One region of the Stenotrophomonas sp. 78350_Sma genome, then DNA from elsewhere that is predicted to be linked to it. Evidence: predicted binding sites of a transcription regulator. Region 1 holds the regulator's gene; the other holds the start of a gene.
The links. Region 1 encodes FliA, which starts transcription of late flagellar genes. Its sites were predicted from a motif close to TAAAGTTTNNCNNNCNNNGGCCGATAA; they were not measured.

Region 1 (10,643 bases):
CATGGCGTCGACGGCGTGGCCTTCCAGGGCCCGCTTGCCGGCACGCAGCTCATCGAGCAGCGTTTCCAGCACGTGGGTCAGGCCGGCGATGGCATCGAAGCCGAACGTGCCGGCGCCGCCCTTGATGGAGTGGGCGGCGCGGAACACCGAATTGATGATCTCCGCGTCCTGCTGCCCCGATTCCAGGGCCAGCAGGCCAGCCTCCATCGCGTCGAGGCCTTCGCGGCTCTCCTCGAAGAAGGTGGCGTGGAAGCGTTGCAGGTCCATGCTCATGGCAGTGGTGGTCCGGAAGCGAAGAGGGGGAGCGGTGCGGGGCGATCAGCCCAGCACTTTCTGCACGGTGGCGACCAGCTGTTCCGGATTGAACGGCTTGACCAGCCAGCCGGTGGCGCCGGCGGCCTTGCCTTCGGACTTCTTGTCGGCGGCCGATTCAGTGGTCAGCATCAGCAGCGGGGTGAACTTGTAGTCCGGCAGCTGGCGCAGTTCGCGGATCAGCGCGATGCCGTCCATGTTCGGCATGTTGACGTCGGTGACCACCGCATTGAAGCGCTGGCCCTTGGCGCGACCGAGCGCGACCGCGCCGTCTTCGGCTTCTTCGACGGCAAAACCGGCCGAGGTGAGGGCGAAGGAAACCATCTGGCGCATCGACGCCGAATCGTCCACCACCAAGATACGTGCGCTCATGCAGCGTTCTCCACAGATTTCAGGTTGTCATGGGTTACGTCCAGGCCCAGGGCCTGGGTGACGCCCAGCAGGCGTGCGGCGTCACGGAAGGTTGCGGTGCAACCGTGGAAGCCGGTGCCCAGGCCTGCCTTGCGGCGGGCCTGCACGAATGCACACAGCACCTGCACGGCGGCCGTGTGGATGCGGGCGACCTGGCTTGCATCCAGGGTCAGCTCGCCTGCCTGCGCCACCAGCGGGGCGAGGCGGTTCTTGAGCTCGGTGCTGCTCTCGATGCCGAGATCCTCACCCAGTTCGACAGTGCTCATCGTTGCTCCGGACAAACGGTTCCGTGATCCATAACGGCACCCCGGCAGGGTTCTTTAGGGGAATCGACGCGGTGCGTCGTTGCGGTCGCTGCTGAAAAGGGGACGGAGGGGATTAAGTCGCAAATTCCCGCGTCCCTCTGCGACTGCCAGTAGCAACGGCGACCGCGCAGTGGGGACGTAAGGTGCTGATCCAACGGATCAACTCCTTGCGTCCCCGACATTCACCGCGTCGGCGCAAAGCGCCGAGCCAGTTGCGACTTAATCCCCTCCGTCCCCTTTTTTTCCGCTCAACTCAACAGCCGTGTGGCGTCCAGCAGGATCATCGGGCGCTGGCTGACCCGGGCGACGCCGCGGAACAGATCATTGGAGATCTGGCAGATGCGGGCGGTATCCGGGGGTTCGATCTGCGAATCGGTGAGGTTGGCGACATCTTCCACGGCCGACACACGCAGGCCGATGGTCTCGCCATCCTCTTCCAGCACCACGATGCGGGTCTGGGCATCGTCTTCCGCCGCCGCGGCGCCGAGGTGCAGGCCGAGGTCCATTACCGGTACCACCTGGCCACGCAGGTTCATGATCCCGAGCATCGCCGGTGCGGTGCCGCGCAGCGGCAGCAGCGGCACCGGCAGCACGACCTCCTGCACCTTCAGCAGTTCCAGTGCATAGGCCTGGGTGCCGCAGCGCAGGCGCAGCCAGCGCGAAGTACGCTCGCCGGCGCGACGGTTCTGCGGATGCGGACTGCTGGCGGGCTGGTGCGCCTGTGCCTGCAGCTCCTGCCAGGTGCCGGGACGGCTGGTGGCCGGAGCATCCACGGCAACGCGCGGGGGCGGCGCGGCGGCGGCGCGTGCTGCTGGGACAGCCGGAGCGGGTGCAGGGCGGGGTGCCGGGGGTGCGACCACGGCCGGTGGCGGCGTGGGGACATCCTCGCCTCCGGCGGCGGCTTCGAATGCTGCCTGCAGGCCAGGGCTGTCAGTGTGGGCGAGGTGATGGCTGTCGGCCGCGTCGGTCTCGAAGATCACTTCGTCGGGCAGGTCGTCCCAGGTGGGCTCTGGGCCACTCGTTGCCGCCGGAGCTGCTACGGGCTCCGTTTCGTGGATTACCTCATCGGGCAGGTCGTCCCAGATCGGTTCGCGCTCGGGAGTGGCGACCGGCATTGCGGCGGCCTCGAATGCGGCTTCCAGTGCTGCGTTGTCCTCTGCCGGGGCAGCGGCAACAGTCTCCGTTTCGTAGATCACCTCGTCCGGCAGATCGTCCCAGGTCGGCTCGCGTTCGGGTGCAGCAGTGGCGGCCTCGAATGCGGCTTCCAGTGCTGCGTCGTCCTCTGCCGGGGCGGCAGCAACAGTCCCCGTCTCGTAGATCACTTCTGCCGGCAGATCTTCCCATGTCGGCTCGCGTTCGGCGTCCGCTGCAATCGCCGGGCACGCTTCGTCGCTGGCCGGCGGCGGTGCAGCCGGTGGCGCCACGGCAATCGCTTCGCCCAGCAGTTCGTCCAGGTAGTCGTCCAGTACACCGGTGCTGTTCATGCGGCCTGCTCCAGCGCGCGGGCATCCTCGCCGAGGACCCAGTTCAGGGCGCGGCGGTAGGCGGCCAGGCCACGGCCCGGGTAATCTTCGCCGACGCTGGGCAGGGTGAGGCCTGCGGCATTGCTGATGCGGGTGTCGATCGGAATCGCGTCTTCCCACACCCGGGTGCCGTGACGATCCTGCATGGTGCGCAGCGATTCGTTGCCGGCGCGGGTGCGGCGGTCGAACAGGGTCGGCAGGATCGAGATCGGCAGGGGGCGTCGGCGCGAGCGCTCGACCATCTCGCCGGTGCGGACCATGCCGTCCAGGCCATGCAGGGCCAGCGGCTCGGCCTGGGTGGGGATGATCAGGCGGTCGGCGGCGGCCAGCGCGTTGATCATCAACAGGCCAAGGGTGGGGGCACAGTCCAGCAGGATGTAGTCGTGCTGGCCCTGGTGACGCGCCAGTGCGTTCTGCAGGGCCAGGCCGAGGCCGGGTTGGTTGGCGCTGCGGCGCTCCAGCGTGGCCAGCGCCGACTGCGCGCAGACATAGTCCAGGCCGTGGATGTTGCTGGCATGGCACAGGCTGGAAAGATCCGCCGGCGGGGCGCCGAACAGTTCCAGTACGCCGGCCGGCGGCGGATCCACCGGCACGCCGAAAGCGCGGCTGAGCGAGGCATGCGGATCGAGGTCGATCAGCAGCACGCGATGGCCAAGCGCGGCCAGGCCACGGCCGAGGGCGAGGGTGGTGGTGGTCTTGCCGACTCCGCCCTTCTGGTTGGCGACTGCCCAGATGCGCATCGGTTTACTCCTTCATTGCCGGGGGAACGGCGGCGCCGACACGGCTGCCAGCCGGCACCGGCGGCAACTTCACCGGTGCGATGGGGGAGGTGGGGGCGGCAGCCGGAGTTGCGGCGGCTTGTTCGGTGGCGCTGTTGTCGGCGGCGCCGGTGGCCGCATTGAGGCGCTGGCCAAGTGGATCCACCGAATGCGAGGTGTCGGCCAGGATGATGACCATCACCCGGCGGTTGCGGTTCCGCCCCTGCGCGCTGTCGTTCTCTTCGCGCGGACGGAACTGGCCATAGCCGACCATTGCCAGTCGCGACGGCTGCACGCCCTGGTCGGCGAACAGGTGCACCACGCTGGCTGCGCGTCCAGCCGACAGCTCCCAGTTCGACGGGAAGGTGGCGGTGGCGATCGGCACGTTGTCGGTATGGCCTTCCACGCGCACGCTGTTGGGCACGTCACGCAGCACCTCGGCCAGGCTGGCCAGCGTCTGTCGTGCATGCACGTCCAGCGCGGCCGAGCCGGTGGGGAACAGGATGTCGCTGTTGATCTCCACTTCGATCCACAGTTCGGTGCGGCGCACGCTGATCATGCCGCGGTCGATCAGTGGCGCCAGCGCGGCGGTGAGGCGGTCGGCGATGCTGTTGAGCTGGCGCTCGGCACGGGCGATCTGTTCCTGGTTGTGCACCGAAACAGGCATGCGCATCTGCGAGGCCATCGACGGCAGCAGGGTCGGGTCGTGCGAGGGTGCCGGCGCGGACGGGCCGACCTTGGTGCCGGACTTGATCACCGACGGGCTGTCCCAGCCGCCGCCCTGCACCTGCTTGTTGCCGACCTGCACCGGGTTGATCGTGCGCGGCGCACCACCAAAGGCATCGGTGAGCGCGTCGGCCATGATCCGGTACTTGCCCTCGTTGACCGAGGAGATCGCGTACATGACCACGAAGAAGGCGAGCAGCAGCGTCATCAGGTCGGCATAGGGGATCGCCCATGCTTCATGGTTGGCGTGCTCTTCGTGGTGCTTGCGGCGGGCCATGTCAGTGCAGGAAGCCGGAGAGGTTGGTTTCGATGTTGCGCGGGTTCTCGCCCTGGGCGATCGAGATCAGGCCTTCGATGACCATCTCGCGATCGCGGGTGTTGTGCGAGATCACACTCTTGAGCTTGGCCGCGATCGGCAGGAACAACAGGTTGGCCGAGGCGATGCCGTAGATGGTGGCGGTGAACGCAGCGGCGATGCCATGGCCCAGCTTGCTCGGGTCGGCCAGGTTCTTCATCACGGCAATGAGGCCGAGGACCGCACCGATGATGCCCAGCGTGGGTGCGTAGATGCCCATCGCTTCGAAGACCTTGGCGCCGGCCTGGTCCTGGTGTTCCTGGCTGCCCAGTTCGATCTCCAGCATGTGACGCATCGATTCGGGTTCAACGCCGTCCACCAGCAGCTGCAGGCCCTTGCGCAGGAACGGGTCCTGCTGCGCTTCCACCTGCGATTCCAGGCCCAGCAGGCCCTGGCGACGGGCGATGTTGCTCCACTCGACGATCTGCTGGATCAGTTCGCGGCGATCACTGTGTGGCGGGCGCACGACCCAGCGCACGATCTTGAAGGCATGCTTGAACACCGCCGGCGAGGTATGCAGCAGGATCGCGGCGACGGTGCCGACGATGACGATCACGAACGCCGCAGGCGACCACAACGACGCCAGGCCGGCGCCCTTGAGGATGCTGCCACCGACCAGCGAGGCCAGGGCGAGAAAGAGTCCAATGAGGCTGAGTCTATCCATGGTTCCGGTATCGGCTTGTATGAATGGGACTTGAGACACCGGGAGAGCGCGTACAGACGGTAGTCACAGTTTTCGGGTCGCTGGGCCATGCCCGGCGGGGTTTCAGCGTATGCCGTCCACGTCCAGGATCAGTGCCATGCGACCATCGCCGATCAAGGTTGCACCGGCATAACCGCGCAGGCCGCGCAGGGCTTTGGGTAGTGGCTTGATGACCACTTCCTCGCGCCCGCGCACCTGGTCCACGACCAGTCCGAAGCGCGCTTCACCGGCCTGCAGCACCACGATGGTCAGCAGGGTCGACGCGGCGGGCGTCACATCCAGCCACTGGCGCAGGTCGACCAGCGGCAGGGTGTGCGAGCGGCGATCGAGCACGGCGCGGCCATCGAACCAGCCCAGCGAGGTGCGCGGCGCGTGAAGCACTTCCATCACGCGTGCCAGCGGTAGCGCGTAGACGTCCTCGCCGGCCTGCACCAGCAGGGTCGGCAGGATCGCGAGGGTGAGCGGCACGCGGATCAGGAAGCGGCTGCCACGGCCCAGCTCCGACTGGATCTGGATCTGGCCGCTCAGTTCGCGGATGCGCGACTGCACCACGTCCATGCCCACGCCACGACCGGAAATATCGGTGACCTGCTGCTTGGTCGAGAAGCCGGGCAGGAACACGAGATGCAGGCATTCCTCGCTGCTCAGGCGGGCAGCGGCCTCCGGGTCGATCAGGCCCTTCTCGCGCGCCTTGGCACGCAGCTTCTCGGGGTCGATGCCGGCGCCATCGTCCTGCACCTCGATGCTGACGTAGTCACCTTCCTGCTGGGCGGACAGGCGCACATGGCCCATCCGCGGCTTGCCCTGTGCTTCACGCAGATCGGGCATTTCCACGCCGTGGTCGATGGCGTTGCGGACCAGGTGCACCAGCGGGTCGGCCAGCGCTTCGACCAGGTTGCGGTCGAGCTCGGTCTCGGCACCGACCAGCTCAAGGTCCACTTCCTTCTTCAGCGAGCGGGCGACGTCGCGGGCGACCTTGGGGAAGCGCGAGAACACTTTGCCCACCGGCTGCATGCGGGTACGCATCACCGCCGACTGCAGGCGCGCAGTGGCGATGTCCAGCGTCGATACGGCGCGATCCAGCTCCTCGTCGCGCAGGCGTGCACGGAGGGTCTTCAGGCGGTTGCGGGAAAGCACCAGTTCGCCGATCAGGTTGACGATCGCATCCAGGCGCTTGGTGTCCACGCGCACGGTGTGCTCGGCCTCGGCCATCGGCTTGGCCGCTGGCTTGGCTGCGGGCGCCGGGACAGGTGCCGGGCGCGGTGCTGCGGCGGGTGCCGCCGCGATGGCGGCAGCAGGCTTCGCGCCTGGCGCAGCACCGCCGTGCAGCTGGTCCAGCAGGGCTTCGAACTCGTCTTCGCTGATCAGGCCGTCGTCGGCCTTCTTCGCTGGCGCGACCGCGGTCGGCGCGTTGCCGCCGTGCAGCTGATCGAGCAGGGCCTCGAATTCGTCGTCGGTGATCAGATCGCTGCCGCCTGCCGCAGGCGCGGCCGCAGCGACCGGCGCGGTAGTGCCACCGTGCATGTCGAACTGCGCGATCAGGTCCGGCGGCGCATAGCCCGGCTCGGTACCGGAGGACACGGCGTCCAGCATCGACTGCAGGTAGTCCAGCGACTGCTGGGCGGCGTCGAAGTGGTGGGCCTGCAGTACCGCCTGCCCGGCACGCGCGATGCCCAGGGCTTCTTCAGCGGCGTGGCACAGCTCGACCATGGCGGTGACGCCAAGGAAGCCGGCGCCGCCCTTGAGCGTGTGGTAGCCGCGGAACACCGCGTTGAGTTGCTCGGTGTCCTGCGGTGCCTGCTCCAGCGACACCAGCTGTTCGCCCAGGCGATCCAGGATTTCCTGGGCCTCGATGATGAAATCGGCAGTGATGTCGTCGGATACCGCGCTCATGCTTACAGCCCCAGATCCGACAACAGGTCGTCGGCGTCGTTCTGCGAGACCGCGTGGCGGTCCAGTCCCTTCAGTGCCGGCCCGGCCAGTTCCGGATCGGTGCGATGCTGTTCCGGCGGCAGGCCAAGTGCGCCAAAGCCCTCGTGCACGCGGCGGACGATGCCGACCACGCGACGGATGATCTGCCCGGTCAGGTCCTGGTAGCTCTGGGTCAGGGCGATCTCGGTCAGGTTGTGGCGGATGCGCTCGAGCTGCGTGTCCTGGCCCGGCTGCAGGCCTTCGGCGCGCAGCTGTTCGGTCAGGCTGCGGCATTCCTCGGCCAGGTCCAGGGTGCGGTGCGTGGCCTGTTCGGTCATCGCCACCACGTGGTCAAGGCGTGCGCAGGCGTCGTCCAGCTCACCGGCCTCGCTGGGTACGGTCGGCAGTTCACCCAGTGCCTGTCCCAGCTCGCGGGCCAGCCGCGAGAGGCCGCTCATCATCGGCTGCGTACGCAGCGCGACCAGTCCGTCGATGCGTTGCCGCCAGGCGGCTTCGTCACCGGACTCCAGGGCGTCCAGGGCTTCCTGCAGGCGCAGGGCGAGGGCGTTCTTGTCGACCGTGGTATCCATCAGGCGCTGGCCGCCAGGCGTTCGAAGATCTTGCCGAGCTTCTCTTCCAGCGTCTGCGCGGTGAACGGCTTGATGATGTAGCCGTTCACGCCGTTCTGGGCGGCTTCGATGATCTGCTCGCGCTTGGCTTCGGCGGTGACCATCAGCACCGGCAGGGTCTTCAGCTTGGCATCGGCGCGGATCGCCTTCAGCAGTTCGATGCCGGTCATCACCGGCATGTTCCAGTCGGTGACCACGAAATCGAACGGCTGGCTCTGCAGCAGCGACAGCGCGGCATGCCCGTCCTCGGCTTCGGCGGTGTTGGTGAAGCCCAGATCGCCCAGCAGGTTCTTGACGATTCGACGCATGGTCGAGAAGTCGTCGACGATCAGGATGCGCATGTTCTTGTTCAAAGCAGAGTTCCTTTGTTGTTCATTCCGGGCGGCCGGGGGCAGCCGCCTCGGGCATGTTCATTCTTCCAGGCCGGCGTCGGCGGCCTCGAAGATTTTCAATCGGCCACGCAGGCGCAGTACCGCCTGGCCGTGGATCTGGCAGACCCGCGACTCGCTCACGCCGAGCACCGCGCCGATCTCCTTCAGGTTCAGTTCCTGCTCGTAATAGAGCGAGAGCACCAGCTGTTCGCGCTCGGGCAGGTGGCCGATGGCCTTGCCCAGTTCGCGGCCGAACTCGCCGCGCTCCAGCACCTGCTGCGGGGTCGGGCCGCCCTGGGCGACGGTGTCCAGCTCGCCCTGGTCCTCGATGCGCGACTCCAGGCTCAGCACCTGGCCGCGTGCGGCGTCTTCCATCAACCGCAGGTATTCGGGCAGCGGCATCTCCATCGCGGCGGCCACTTCGGTGGCGCTGGCGGCGCGGCCACTGCTCTGTTCCAGGCGGCGGATGGTGGCGGCGGCATCGCGGGCACGCCGGTGCACCGAGCGCGGCACCCAGTCGCCACGGCGGATCTCGTCGATCATCGAACCGCGGATGCGGATCGAGGCATAGGTTTCGAACGAGGCGCCCTGGTCGGCGTCGTAGCTGCGCGAGGCTTCGATCAGGCCCATCATGCCGGCCTGGATCAGGTCGTCCACTTCAACGCTGGCCGGCAACCGCGCAGCCAGGTGGTGGGCGATGCGCCGCACCAGGTCCGAGTGCTGGGCGATGACCTCGTTGGCCGCCGAGCGCTGGACCTCCCGGTACTGGGCTGCGCCTTTCATGCGGCCACCCCGCGCTGCTTGAGGATGCGCTCGAGGAAGAACTCGACGCCGCCACGCGGTTCGGTCGGCGCCTGCCAGCGTGCGGTGCGGCGCGCGATCTCGGTGATCGCCAGCGCGGCCGGGCTGGACGGATAGGCCTTCACCACCGGCTGCTGGCGCTGCACCGACAGGCGCAGCCAGTCATCCTGCGGCACGCAGCCCAGGTAGTTCAGCGAGACATCGGCGAGGAACTTCTCGCAGACGCGGGTCAGCTTTTCGTACAGCACGCGGCCCTCGTTCGGGTCGCGGACCATGTTGGCCACCACCTGGATGCGGTCCACGCCGCGCTCGCGCGAGAGCACCTTGATCAGCGCATAGGCGTCGGTGATCGAAGCCGGTTCGTCACAGACCACCACCACGGTGTCCTGCGCGGCCTGGCAGAAGGTCAGTACGCCGTCGGTGATGCCCGCGGCGGTGTCGACCACCATGATGTCCAGTTCACGTTCCAGCTCGGAGAACACGTTGACCAGGCCGACGTGCTCGGCCGGGGCCAGCTCGGCCATGTGCCGGCGGCCGGATGCGGCCGGCACCACCAGCACGCCGTTCGGGCCTTCGACGATGACGTCGTCCAGCGAGCAGCGACCGGCGACCAGGTCGGCCAGCGTAAAGGTGGGGTTCAGCCCCAGGATCACGTCGATGTTGGCCAGGCCAAGGTCGGCGTCCAGCAGCAGCGTGCGCTTGCCCATGCCGGCCAGTGCCACGGCCAGGTTCGCGGACACATTCGTCTTGCCCACGCCGCCCTTGCCGCCGGTCACGGCAATGGTGCGCACAGGGCCGAGCGGCTCGCTGCGGGTCGCCGACAGCGGGAAGGTCTTGGTCAGCTTGGCGTACTCACGCGACGGCATGGTTCAACTCCGGGTTGCAGGGCATATCGGCCGCTCGGCGCAAATCTTCAAGGCGAAGTACAAGATTGGCTGCACTGGCCCGGTGCAGGTCGTCCGGAACGTCCTGGCCATCGGTCACCCAGGTGATCGGCAGGGCGTGGTCCACGGCCACCGACAGGGCGTTGCCGAAGCGGCCGGTCTCGTCCAGCTTGCTCAGCACCAGGCCCTGCAGGTTGGCGGCGCCGAAGCGGCGGACCACCTCGTCCATGTCGCCGAAGCTGGTGTTGGCCGGCAGCACCAGCAGGGTGCGCACCTGGCGGGCGGCGCGCAGCCACTGCAGCTGGGCGGCCAGTGCGCGGTCGCGCGGGCCCAGCCCGGCGGTGTCGATCAGCACCAGCTTGTAGTCCTTCAGGCGTTCCAGCAGCTGGTCCAGGTCGGTGCCGCTGTTGGCTTCGTGCACGGCGATGCCGAGCTGGCGGCCGTAGCCGTACAGCTGCTCGCGGGCGCCGATGCGGGTGGTGTCGGTGGTCACCAGGGCGACGTCACGCGGCGCGTGTTTCTCGGCGAAGCGCGAGGCCAGCTTGGCGATGGTGGTGGTCTTGCCGGCGCCAGTCGGGCCGACCAGGGCGATCACGCCGCCTTCTTCCAGCGGGTCGACCGGGGCGATCGGCAGCTTGCGCGAGATCAGCCCCAGCATCAGGCCGCGACCACGGTGGGCTTCGGTCTCCAGCGGAATCTGCATGGCCACGTCGCGGGCCAGGCCGGCATCAAAGCCGTACTCGTCCATCAGGTCCAGCGCGGTGGCGCGTACCGGGCAGCCGCGCAGGCGCTCGTCGGTGAAGCGGTTCATCTCGCGCTCGATCACCTGGCGCATGCCGGCCACTTCCTGGCGCAGCTGGCGGATCTCGGCGTCGTCCTGGGCGACCACGGTCAGCGTCGGTGCCGGGGCCAGCACGGGGGCCGGACTGGCTTCGGCGACGGCTTCGAGCGCTG
Region 2 (10,643 bases), 2.0 Mb from region 1:
TTGATCGTCACCACCGACCACGACAACAGCATGCCGATGGGCCCGGATGCACAGAACGTCGCTTTCGCGCCGGTACGCAACAACGGCCGTGGCCACATGCCCGGGATCAGCTTCCGTCCCACCGGCAACCATTCCAATGCACTGGTGCCGTTGTGGGCCAAGGGCGCCGGCGCGGAGCTGCTTGGAAAGCGCGTGCGGGGTGTCGATGCTGGTTATCGCCAGCATGTGCGCTGGAACGACGGCAGCTACATCGACAACACCGACGTGGCTGCCGCGGTGCAGGAAGCGCTGCAGCGTTAGGGGCGCGCCGGTTGCTGGCCGGCAGCTGCAGGCTTCCCGGTCGGCGAGGTTGCCGGCCAGCGGCCGGCACTACCGGGAATGCTGCCGGGCGGCGGTTTCGGGGACGGGCTGGCCAGCTGACGTGCCAGCTCGGCGCTGGCCACGTGGCCCTGCAGGAACAACAAGCCGCCGAAGATGTTCATGAGCGTGCCTCCACTTGAGTGGATTGCACGATACGGGCAGCATGGACGGGCAAAAAGCGACATTTCCGCAAGCCTGCCTTGAGAGGAATTCAAGTCTGATGTCCCGCCCACCGCTCCATGCCCTGCAGGGCTTCGTGGCCGCCGCCCGGCTCGGCAACCTGTCGCGCGCGGCGGCGTCGATGAACCTGACCGTCAGCGCGCTCAGCCACCAGATGCGGCAGCTGGAAGAACGGCTCGGGCAGCCACTGCTCATCCGCCAGCCGCGTGGTGTCACCCTCACCCTTGAGGGGCAGCGCCTGCTCGACCAGGTGGGGCCGCACCTGGATGCGATCAATGAAGCCTTCCAGCCCTATGCCGCACGCGCCGAGCACGTGCTGACGATCAGCGCGGTGCCGTCGATGGCGTCGGCGTGGCTGGTGCCGCGCCTGGGTCACTTCGTGGCTGAGCACCCACAGATCGAAATCAACCTGCAGTCGAGTGAACGCCTGATTGATTTCGAGCGGCAGCGCCAGTTCGACGCCGCGCTGCGTCTGGGCAGCGGGCAATGGCCGGGCCTGGTGGTGGAGCCGCTGTTCGACGAGTGGCTGGTGCCGATGGCGAGCCCGGCACTGATCGAACGCATGGGAGGCGTCGACCGTGTGCCGTTGACCCGGTGGCCGCTGCTGGGTGATCCGGACGGGGCATGGGGCGCCTGGTTCGCGTTGAGCGGGCAGAGCCCGCCGTCGCGCTTCGTGGCGGTGCTGGATGATTCGGAGGCGCACCATCGCGCGGCTCTGGATGGCGTGGGCGTGGCCCTCGGCCGGGTGACGCGGGCGCGGCTGCTGCTGGATTCCGGCCAGCTGGTCGCACTGTCCAGCCAGCGCCTGAAGACCGACTGGCCGCATTGGCTGGTGTACCCGCAGCGCTCGGCCCGCCATCGGGGCTTCCTCGCGTTCCGCGACTGGCTGCATGCTCAGGCCGCCGAACACGTACGGCACATGGCCGAAGCGAATCTGTAGCGTCGAGCCAAGCCCGGCCATCGCATCTGTAGAGTCGAGCCATGCTCGACTGCTCCTGCGAAAGAGCAGTCGAGCATGGCTCGACTCTACAGTTACTGCACCAGGGTGACCGCCTGCCCGGCACGCGCGAACGCTTCCTCCAGCAACGGGCCTGCCTTGATCGCTTCCACTTCCTCGAACAGCGCCTGCAGCCCCTCGGCGGGGCGTGAGGCTGGCGCCGCCACGGCCTGCTGGATCGCGGTGAAACGGTCGGCCAGCACGCGATGGCCGGGATGCGTCTGCGCCCAGGCCACCAGCGGCTGGCGTACGCCGGCGGCGGCATCCAGGCGCTGCTGATCGAACAGGGTGATGGCCGCTGCCGAGGTATCCGCCCGCTCGATCGTGGCGTTGCGCAGTTCACGGCTCAGGAACAGGTCATAGGCCGCGCCACGCCCCACCGCGATGCGCAGCCCCTCGCGGTCGAGGTCGGCCACCTGCTGCGCGGGGCTGTCCTCGCGCACCAGATAGGTGCCTTCGATCTCCACATACGGAGCACTGAAGGCGATGCGGTCGGCGCGTGCCGGATCGATGGCCAGGAAGGCCAGATCCCAGCTGTCTTCGCCTGCTGCGGCGACCACCGAGGCTGCGGCCTCGTGGCAGGTGAAGCGTGCCTGCACCCCCATCCGTTGCGCCAATGCGGTAGCCAGTTCCAGTGAGGGGCCGCGCGGTGAGCGCGCATCGCCCTGTGCCAGCACCGGGTTGCCCAGGTTGATCGCCACGCGCAGGAAACCGTGCGGTGCCAGCGTACTTCGATGGTCGGCCAGGGACATGCAGGACTCCACGGGGCAGGGGAGACCCAGCTTGCCAACAACGGTGTCCGCGTGGCGTGGAGTCAGCCGCGCGCGGCAAAGGTGCCGTGGAAGCCCAGTGGCACCGCATACGGCAGCCAGGCCTGTGCCAGCGGGCCGTCATCCACATGGCGTGCATCCAGCACGGCCAGGCCGCTGCGCTTGTTCACCGGGTCGAGCAGGGTGCCGATCAGCCAGCCGTCATCGGCGTTGCGGCTGCCAGGGCGCGGTACGAAGACGTGCTCCTCTGCCATGATGTCCGGCCCGTAGTGCCACAGCTGGCGACGCCCGCGCGCGATGTCGAACGCGGCCACGGCGTTGAAGTACGGCGCAGTGGCCGTGCCGTCGATGGTCGGCGCATACAGCCGTGCGCCACGTGTGTTCGTCGAGCGCGGGTCGAACAATGGGAACTCCACCGCGCTGATGCCCAACGTCTCCCAGCGGGCCTGTCCACGACGCAGGTCCAGATGCAGCTCGACCAGGCTGGCGCCACTGTTGGCCGCATGTGCGCCGTCACCGGCCATCGCTTCCTTCATCGGCGAGCGTGCTTCGTTGATGTCGTCATGGCGTACTGCGCGCAGCACGATGCTGCCATCGTGGGTGAACGCGTCGCCGAAGTGGTAGATCGCCGCGAACGAGGCCTCGAACCATTGCGCCTTGTCCGGCGCATCCTTGGCGACCACCGCGATGCGCGCGGGCCGCTGCGGTGCGAACTGCATGCGCTCGAAGAAGCTGCCGCCGGTACCGGTGAAATCGAATGGCATCATCACGAACACCAGGTGCTGGTCGGTCATCGCGAAGGCATGCAGGTAGCCATGCTCGGGTGTTTCGATCACATTGGCGCTGCGCAGCTGGCCGTCCGCACCGATGTGCCAGACCAGCAGGCCATGGCCCCCCATCAGGCTGATCGAGCCGAAGTTCCAGAGGCTGCCGTCGCGGTCGCGCAGCGGGTGCGCCGAGAACGGCAGCGCCGCCAGGTCCGGACGCCAGGTGACCGGGCCAAGCGTCTGCAGCGAATCGGGGTCCACTTCGAACGCCGAACCGGATTCGCACAGGGCGAACAGGCGGCCATTGATCATCGTCACCGAGGTGTTGGCCACGTTGGCATCATCGTTGTTGCGTACCGCCAGCGCACCGGGAACGCTGGTGCCGGCAGCCGGATACTGGAAGCGGCCGGCCTTCTGTTCACGGGTGAATTTCGGCGTGGCGACCATGCGCCCGTGATGGGTCAGGCTGCCATCACCATTGAAGCGCCAGCCATGCACCATGCCGTCGCCATCGAACCAGTGGTCGTAGCGGAAGCCATCGCGCTCGGCCCAGGCCGGGCCATTGCGGTACAGCGTTCCAGCGAGGCCGACCGGCAGCCGGCCCTGCAGCTGCACGGTGGCCGGGCCCAGGCTCTCGCTGGTAACGCTGCGCCAGCCGAGCAGCCACGGGTGCTCCTGCAGGCCCTGCGCGAAACGGGCCGGGTCACCGGCGAAGGCGGGCGCGCTGCGCAGTGCGGTGGCGCCCAGGGCCAGGCAGGCGCTGCTGCTGAGCAGGGTACGGAGGAAGCGGCGACGGTCCATGCTGGCCTCGGGTCTGGATGCGGGAATCAGCGCAGGGTGATGTCGATGGCGGTGCCAGCGGCCGGCACGTCGACGCGCGCCTCGTCGAAGGTCGGCTTGCGCATCACCTGTGGGTTGTTGCTGAAGCCGTAGCCTTCCACCGGCATGCCGACCAGGTTGGTGTCGAGCTTGCCGTTGTCGTTCTCGTCGTGGGTGAGCAGCACGGCGTAACTGCCGGCCGGCATGCCCTTGAACGTGAAGTGGGCGCTGTCGCCGTTAGGCGCCGCCTGCTGGGCCTGCACGGGCTTGGCCTTGCCGTCCCAGGCGGCAGCGCTGTCGACCAGCGCAACGCGCAGGGTGCCGGTCTGTACGCGGATGTCGTGCACGGTCACGGCCAGATCGGCGGCGTGGGCATTGCCGGCCAAGGCCAGGGCAGTCAGGGCGGTGCTGAGCAGGGCGGTGCGGATCATGGCGGTGGCTCCGGAAGTGGGTGGTGTGCTGCGGTGTGGAGCCAGTCTGCGCGGGGCGCGGTGCTGGGTTCAGGGCCAGTGGTCATCGATCCGACGTGCCAGAAGTCACTTTCTGCGCCGGACCCATTGCCGCCGGCGTGCGCGGCGGTCAGCATCTGGCCATGCCCAGCCTGTTCCGCCACCTGTTGCGTCCGCTCAGCCTCGCCGGGCTGGTTACCGTGCTGGTGGTGGGCCTGTCGTTCGGCGTGCACGGCGCCGGTGCCGGCCTCAGCCAGGCGTTGCTTGGCACGTTCCTGCTGCTGTTCGTGGTGCACGGATGGGCGGCAATGCCGACCCGCGTGCGTGCATTCGCTGCGGTGCTGCAGACCGTGCTGGCGATCGCGCTGGTTGCCCTGCAGCCGCGCACCGGTACTGCCCCGGTGCTGCTGGTGGTGCTGGTCGCGCAGCTGGCCGAGCATTGGCCACCGCGCTTCGTGCTGGGTATTGCACTGCTGGCCAACCTCGCCATGTATCTCGTGCTGCGCCACAGTGGTTTCACCCAGCCGTTGCTGGTGGTGCTGCTGTATGGCGGTTTCCAGGCATTTGCTGCACTGACCGCACACTACGCGCGCAGCACTGCGTTGGCCCGCGATGATCTGGCCCGCGTCAATGCCGATCTCCTGGCGACACGTGCACTGCTGGCCGACAGTGCACGCGACGCCGAGCGCCTGCGCCTGGCCCGCGAACTGCACGATGTAGCCGGGCACAAGCTCACCGCGATGCGCTTGAACCTGCGCGCCCTTGCGGCCGACCCTGTGCTGGCCGGGCGCGAAGGGTTGGTGCTGGCGGAACAGTTGTCCGGCGAGTTGCTGGCCGACATCCGCCAGGTGGTGCAATCAATGCGCGATGATCGCGGCCTCGATCTGGCTACTGCGCTGCACGCGCTGGCCGCGCCGTTCCCGCGGCCGAAGCTGCAGCTGCAGATCGGCCAGAGCGTGCGCGTGGTTGACCCGCTGATGGCAGAGACCGTGCTGCGGCTGGTGCAGGAAGCCCTGACCAACGCCGCCCGCCACGGCAATGCAGACACCGTGTGGCTGACGATCAGTGAAGAGGATTCCCAATTGCGTATCGATATCCGCGATGACGGCCAACGCGCCGAACGCATCCGTGAAGGCAATGGCATCGCCGGCATGCGCGAGCGCTTGGCGGCCGTACAGGGGCGTTTGGAGCTGGCGCGAACCGCGCAGGGCGGCATGCATCTGACCGCGCGGTTGCCGGCATGAGTGCCGCCATGATCCGGGTGGCGCTGGCCGATGACCAGGCGCTGGTCCGCGCCGGCCTGCGCGCGCTGCTGCAGGGGCTGGGCGTGGACGTGGTGCTGGAGGCCGAGGAGGGCCAGACGCTGCTGGACGCGTTGGCTGCCCAGCGCGTGGATGTGGTGCTCAGTGACATCCGCATGCCCGGAATGGACGGCATCGAGGCAGTGCGACAGCTGCGCGCACGCGGTGACGCAACGCCATGGCTGCTGCTGACCACCTTCGATGAAAGTGATCTGCTGCTGCGGGCCAGCGAGGCCGGCGCACAGGGCTTCCTGCTCAAGGATGCGGCACCCGCAGACCTGCGCGAAGCGATCGAGCGCGTCGCCGCGGGTGAAACCCTGCTGCTGCCGGTCAGCACCGAGCCGGTGCGCGCCCGCTACCGCTTCCACGATGAAGCGCCGCCCACCGATACCTTCGGGGAACGCGAGGTGGCGATCCTGCGCCTGTTGGCTGGGGGATACAGCAACAAGGAGATCGCGCGCAGCCTGTTCCTGGCCGAGGGCACGGTGAAGAACTACGTGTCCGCCATACTCGACAAGCTGGGCACCCGTGATCGCACCCGTGCGGTGCTGAAGGCGATTACCCTGCGCATCATCTGAGTGGACCGAGCAAGGAGTGCCAGTGAACCCGATCCTGCATGTGGAAATCCCGGCCAGTGACCTGGACCGTGCCATCGCGTTCTACCAGCATTGGCTGCAGGTGGTCATGGATGAGCCGATCCTGCTGCACGATTGCCGGATGGCGTACCTGCCGTTCTCCGATGAGGCCGAGGGTGCCAGCATGGCGCTGGTGCACGGCGCGGACTACTGGCCTTCCGAACAGGGGGCGCGCGTCTACATCGGCGTCGATGACCTGGATGCGAGCCTGGAGCGAGCACTGCAAGCGGGCGCCGAGCTGCGCTTCGGACCCGCCGATGCGGGCGACTGGCGCGTGGCCGAGATCCGCGACAGCGAAGGAAACCGCATTGCGCTGCAGGCGCGCGCAGCTCTGTAGAGCCGAGCCCACGCTCGGCTGCCGTTGGCCCAGCCGCTCCAGCTCAGCCGAGCATGGGCTCGGCTCTACAAGAGCGCGGCGCGGGAGCGCTGCAGCCAGTCATTGATGGCCGGGTCCAGCCGCGGGTCGTCCGGCAGCTGCATGCCGAAGCGCTGCTGCAGCACGTCACGCACATCACCCACATCATGCAGCGGGCGCTTGTCCGGGGCCTGCCCGGGGCGGTACTCGGTGTAATTGCCGCTGCCGATGGTACGGCGCCAGTCCGGCCCGGTCAGCGATGCGCGCAGCTGGCCGGGGAAACTGGAATCGGGATGGGTGCACACGTACCAGTTGCCCACCACGTTGTCGATCGGTGCCGGCGCCTGCAGGTCGAACCGATACATCGCCCGCCAGCCATCGTTGGACTCGGCCGACAGCACGAAATCACCCTCGTCGGGCAGGCGCTGCAGCAGATAGCGTTCGTGCGGCGTGGCCTGCGGCTGCGGATCATGCAGGCGCAGCGGCACGGTCGGGGTCAGGCTGCCGAAACCGGCATCCACCAGCCAGTCATCGCCTTCCACCTGCACGCGTAGCAGCAGGTGGGTACGCGCGGTCAGTTCGCCGTCCTGTGCGGCCAGCAGCACACGTGCACTCAGTGGCTGCGCATCGAAGCCCAATGCCTGCAGCAGCGCCAGCAATCCGCCATTGAGTTCGAAGCAGTACCCGCCACGCCGGTCGTCAAGCAGCTTGCGTTGCACGCTGTCCAGGTCGATCGGCACCGCATCGCGCAGCAGGCAGCTGAGTGTCTCGAAGGGCAGCAGTGCGTTGTGGCGCTGCTGCAGCAGGGTCAGGCCGGCCAGAGTCCGCGGTGGCGGTGCTTCCAGCTGCAGGCGCTGCAGGTAGCGGGGGACATCGAGCGTCGTCATGGAGGCACCGGGCGGGGGAGGGGCGTCCACTGTGCTCCCCAAACCGGGGTTGAGGTCAAGCGCGGCGGCCGTGTCATGCCTCCGTCGCCTGCACCCGGTACAAAGGCCGCGTCCACCAGCAACGGGGGGACGCAGGCGAAGAAAGCTCTAAAGTTGTCCTGAAGCCGGCCGATACAGGTGTGTCCTTCCGCCTGGAGTCTGTCATGTCGGCCGTTGTTCCCCACCTCCGGTCCCTGCGCACGCGCCTTGCCACGTTGCGCTCGGCGTCCCCCGGCCTGCTGCTGTGGCTGCAGCCACACCGGCTCAGCGTGGCCAACAAGCTCAAGGCGACCCTGTGGGTCTGTGGCCTGGGCCTGGTGGCGATCGCCGCTGTCTACGCATGGACTGGCCATGCCAACGCCCTGGCTGCGCGCAGCCAGGCCAGCTACCAGCGCGGCAGCGATCTGGCTGCCAGCCTGTCCACGCGGGTGGCCGAAGCGCGTCGCCTGCAGACCCAGTATGCACGCAGTTTCGATGATGCCGACCGCGCGCAGCTGTTGGCCACGCAGAAGGCGTTGCAGACTGATCTGCAGGCGCTGCGCGCGACGCCGATGGATGCTGGCCGGCGCAAGGCCCTGCAGGCGCTGACCGAAGCTGCCGACGCGTTCTCGCAGGGTGTGGCCGCCCTGTTCGAACGGGTCGACGAGATGGGCCGTGGTGATGCCGGCCTCGCCGCGCAGCTGCAGCAGGCCGCTGACACCCTCCAGGCGCAGGTGGATGTGCAGCAGCGGCCCGCGCTGGCGCTGTCCCTGCAGAAGATGCGAAGGCAGGAGGCGCTGCTGCTGCTCGACGGTGATTCCACCCACGCCGACCGCGCCAGCGAGGAAAAGCTGCCGTTCGATCTCGCGCTGGCGGGCCTGCCCGCGGATGAGCAGGACACCCTGCGCACCGGTATGGAGGTGTATCAGGCCGCATTGCTGGGGTATACCGCTGCCCGCGTCGGCCTGGATGTGGAAGCGCAGTCGCTGCTGGATACCGCTGCGGGCGTAGCGCCGGCGCTGGCCGCATTCCAGCAGGCACAGGTGGCGGCGCTGGCCAGGGCGCAGGCGCGGCAGCAGGCCGGCGCGCGCACGATGAGCGTGCTGTTCGCACTGACCCTGCTGCTGGTGGCAGGCGTGCTGATCACCAGCCTGGTGCTGGTGCTGCGTGCGGTGCGCCAGCCGATCCAGGACACCCTGCGTTTCGCCAGCGATATCGCCGACGACCGCCTCGACACCACTCTGCGCGTCTACAACGCCAACGATGAGATCGGCCAGCTGGCCCAGCGCCTGGTCGACATGCAGCAGCGCCTGCGCGCGCGCATCGAGACCGAGCGTGCCGTGGCCCGCGGCAACACCCGCGTGCGCCAGGCACTGGACAGCGCGCAGACCGGGCTGATGGTGATCGATGCGGAAGGGCAGGTCGCCTACGCCAATCCGGCGCTGTTGGAGCAGCTTGAACTCCGGCTTGAAGATCTGGTGGGGAACGATGCGGTACGCCTGCATCCGGCACTGGCCAACCTGGCCGGCGTGCGCCAGCGCGAGGAGCGCGAGATCGGTCATGCCGGCGTCCGCTACCAGCTGATCGCCAATGCCATCACCGACGAAGGGCATTTCCTCGGCGTGGCAGTGGAGTGGCGCAGCCGCGCGCTGGAAACGCTGCTGGAAACCGAAGTGGCAGCACTGGTCGACGCCGCCGCACATGGAGACCTGCACGGTCGCATCGCGCTGGAGGGAAAACAGGGCTTTGTGCGTACGTTGTCGACCAGCATCAATCGCCTGCTGGCCACGTTCGAGACCAACCTCGGCGATCTGCAGGCACTTCTGGCGGCGCTGGCCCGCGGCGACCTCAGCGTGCGCATGGAAGGCGAGCTGCAGGGCGTGTTCGCACGCATGCGCGACGATGCCAACGCCACCGTCGCGCAACTGGGCCGCATCGTCACCCGCATCCAGCAGGCGACGTCCAGCCTCGATACCGGTGTCGGTGAGATCGTTGCCGGTCACCATGATCTGTCGCAGCGCACCGAACAGCAGGCGGCCAACCTGGAAGAGACGGCAGCGTCGATGCACGAGCTGACCGACACCGTTGGCCGCAATGCCGATGCCGCGGGCCGTGCCGACGTGCTGGTCAAGGGCGCGGCGGCAGTGGCCCAGCGCGGTGGCGAGGCCGTTGGCCAGGTGGTCGCGACCATGCATGGCATCAGCGAGGCCTCGCGGCGGATCGGCGACATCACCCAGCTGATCGATGGCATCGCCTTCCAGACCAACATCCTCGCGCTGAATGCTGCGGTGGAAGCGGCGCGTGCGGGTGAGCAGGGTCGCAGCTTCGCTGTGGTGGCCGCGGAAGTGCGCCTGCTGGCACAACGCAGCGCGGAGGCGGCCAAGCAGATCAAGGGCCTGATCGAGGATTCGGTGGCGCGTGTGGGCCAGGGCAACCAGCAGGCCGAACAGGCCGGCACCACGATGGGCGAGATTGTCGGCAGCGTGCAGCAGCTTGCGGATCTGCTGACAGGTATCCGCAGCGCGTCGCAGGACCAGCATGCCGGCATCGCCCAGGTGAACCAGACCATCGTGCAGATGGAGGCCAGTACCCAGCGCAACGCCAGCCTGGTGGAAGAGGCTGGTGCTTCTACGGCGCAGATGCAGGCGCAGGTGCATGCCCTGGCCGAAGCGGTGGGCGCGTTCCGGTTGCAGCCGGTGCCGCTGGCGCGCGCTGCGGCCTGATCCTGCTCCGGTAGTGCCGGCCGCTGGCCGGCACGCCTCTGATCATGCCGGCCAGCGGCCGGCACTACCCTTGTGGCTCAATACACGTCGCGGCGGTAGCGCCCGTTTTCCAGCAGCGTTTCCACAACCTCATCGCCCAGCGCAGCGCGCAGCACCTGGTCCACGCCTTCGGCCATGCCCTGCAGCGAGCCGCAGACATGAATCACCGCGCCACGCTGCATCCATCCGCGCAGCGCGTCTGCGGCTGCATGCAGGCGATCCTGCACGTAACCACCTTCGCCATCGCGCGAGAACGCCAGGTCCACCCGCGCGAGATGGCCATCGGCCTGCCACGCTTCGATCTCATCGGCGAACAGGAAGTCGTGCGCGCGCTGGCGTTCGC

Region 2: the regulator FliA is predicted to act here: its motif matches at 7,669-7,695, upstream of ACZK4H_RS19720 (methyl-accepting chemotaxis protein).

Annotation. Positions count from the first base shown of each region.
Region 1 covers NZ_CM151182.1:2,253,496-2,264,138, forward strand. The annotation lists gene ACZK4H_RS10465 (chemotaxis protein CheA) at 1-273, opposite strand, end outside; gene ACZK4H_RS10470 (response regulator) at 319-684, opposite strand; gene ACZK4H_RS10475 (STAS domain-containing protein) at 681-989, opposite strand; gene ACZK4H_RS10480 (chemotaxis protein CheW) at 1,277-2,512, opposite strand; gene ACZK4H_RS10485 (ParA family protein) at 2,509-3,291, opposite strand; gene motD (flagellar motor protein MotD) at 3,296-4,312, opposite strand; gene ACZK4H_RS10495 (flagellar motor protein) at 4,314-5,054, opposite strand; gene ACZK4H_RS10500 (chemotaxis protein CheA) at 5,157-6,986, opposite strand; gene ACZK4H_RS10505 (protein phosphatase CheZ) at 6,989-7,594, opposite strand; gene cheY (chemotaxis response regulator CheY) at 7,594-7,986, opposite strand; gene ACZK4H_RS10515 (RNA polymerase sigma factor FliA) at 8,044-8,787, opposite strand; gene ACZK4H_RS10520 (MinD/ParA family ATP-binding protein) at 8,784-9,671, opposite strand; gene flhF (flagellar biosynthesis GTPase FlhF) at 9,658-10,643, opposite strand, start outside.
Region 2 covers NZ_CM151182.1:4,283,167-4,293,809, reverse strand. The annotation lists gene ACZK4H_RS19770 (alkaline phosphatase) at 1-300, shown strand, start outside; gene ACZK4H_RS19765 (hypothetical protein) at 297-482, opposite strand; gene ACZK4H_RS19760 (LysR substrate-binding domain-containing protein) at 581-1,480, shown strand; gene ACZK4H_RS19755 (ABC transporter substrate-binding protein) at 1,573-2,289, opposite strand; gene ACZK4H_RS19750 (carotenoid oxygenase family protein) at 2,352-3,875, opposite strand; gene ACZK4H_RS19745 (DUF2141 domain-containing protein) at 3,902-4,324, opposite strand; gene ACZK4H_RS19740 (sensor histidine kinase) at 4,486-5,586, shown strand; gene ACZK4H_RS19735 (response regulator transcription factor) at 5,583-6,221, shown strand; gene ACZK4H_RS19730 (VOC family protein) at 6,244-6,615, shown strand; gene ACZK4H_RS19725 (arylamine N-acetyltransferase family protein) at 6,681-7,520, opposite strand; gene ACZK4H_RS19720 (methyl-accepting chemotaxis protein) at 7,724-10,261, shown strand; gene ACZK4H_RS19715 (PepSY domain-containing protein) at 10,339-10,643, opposite strand, start outside.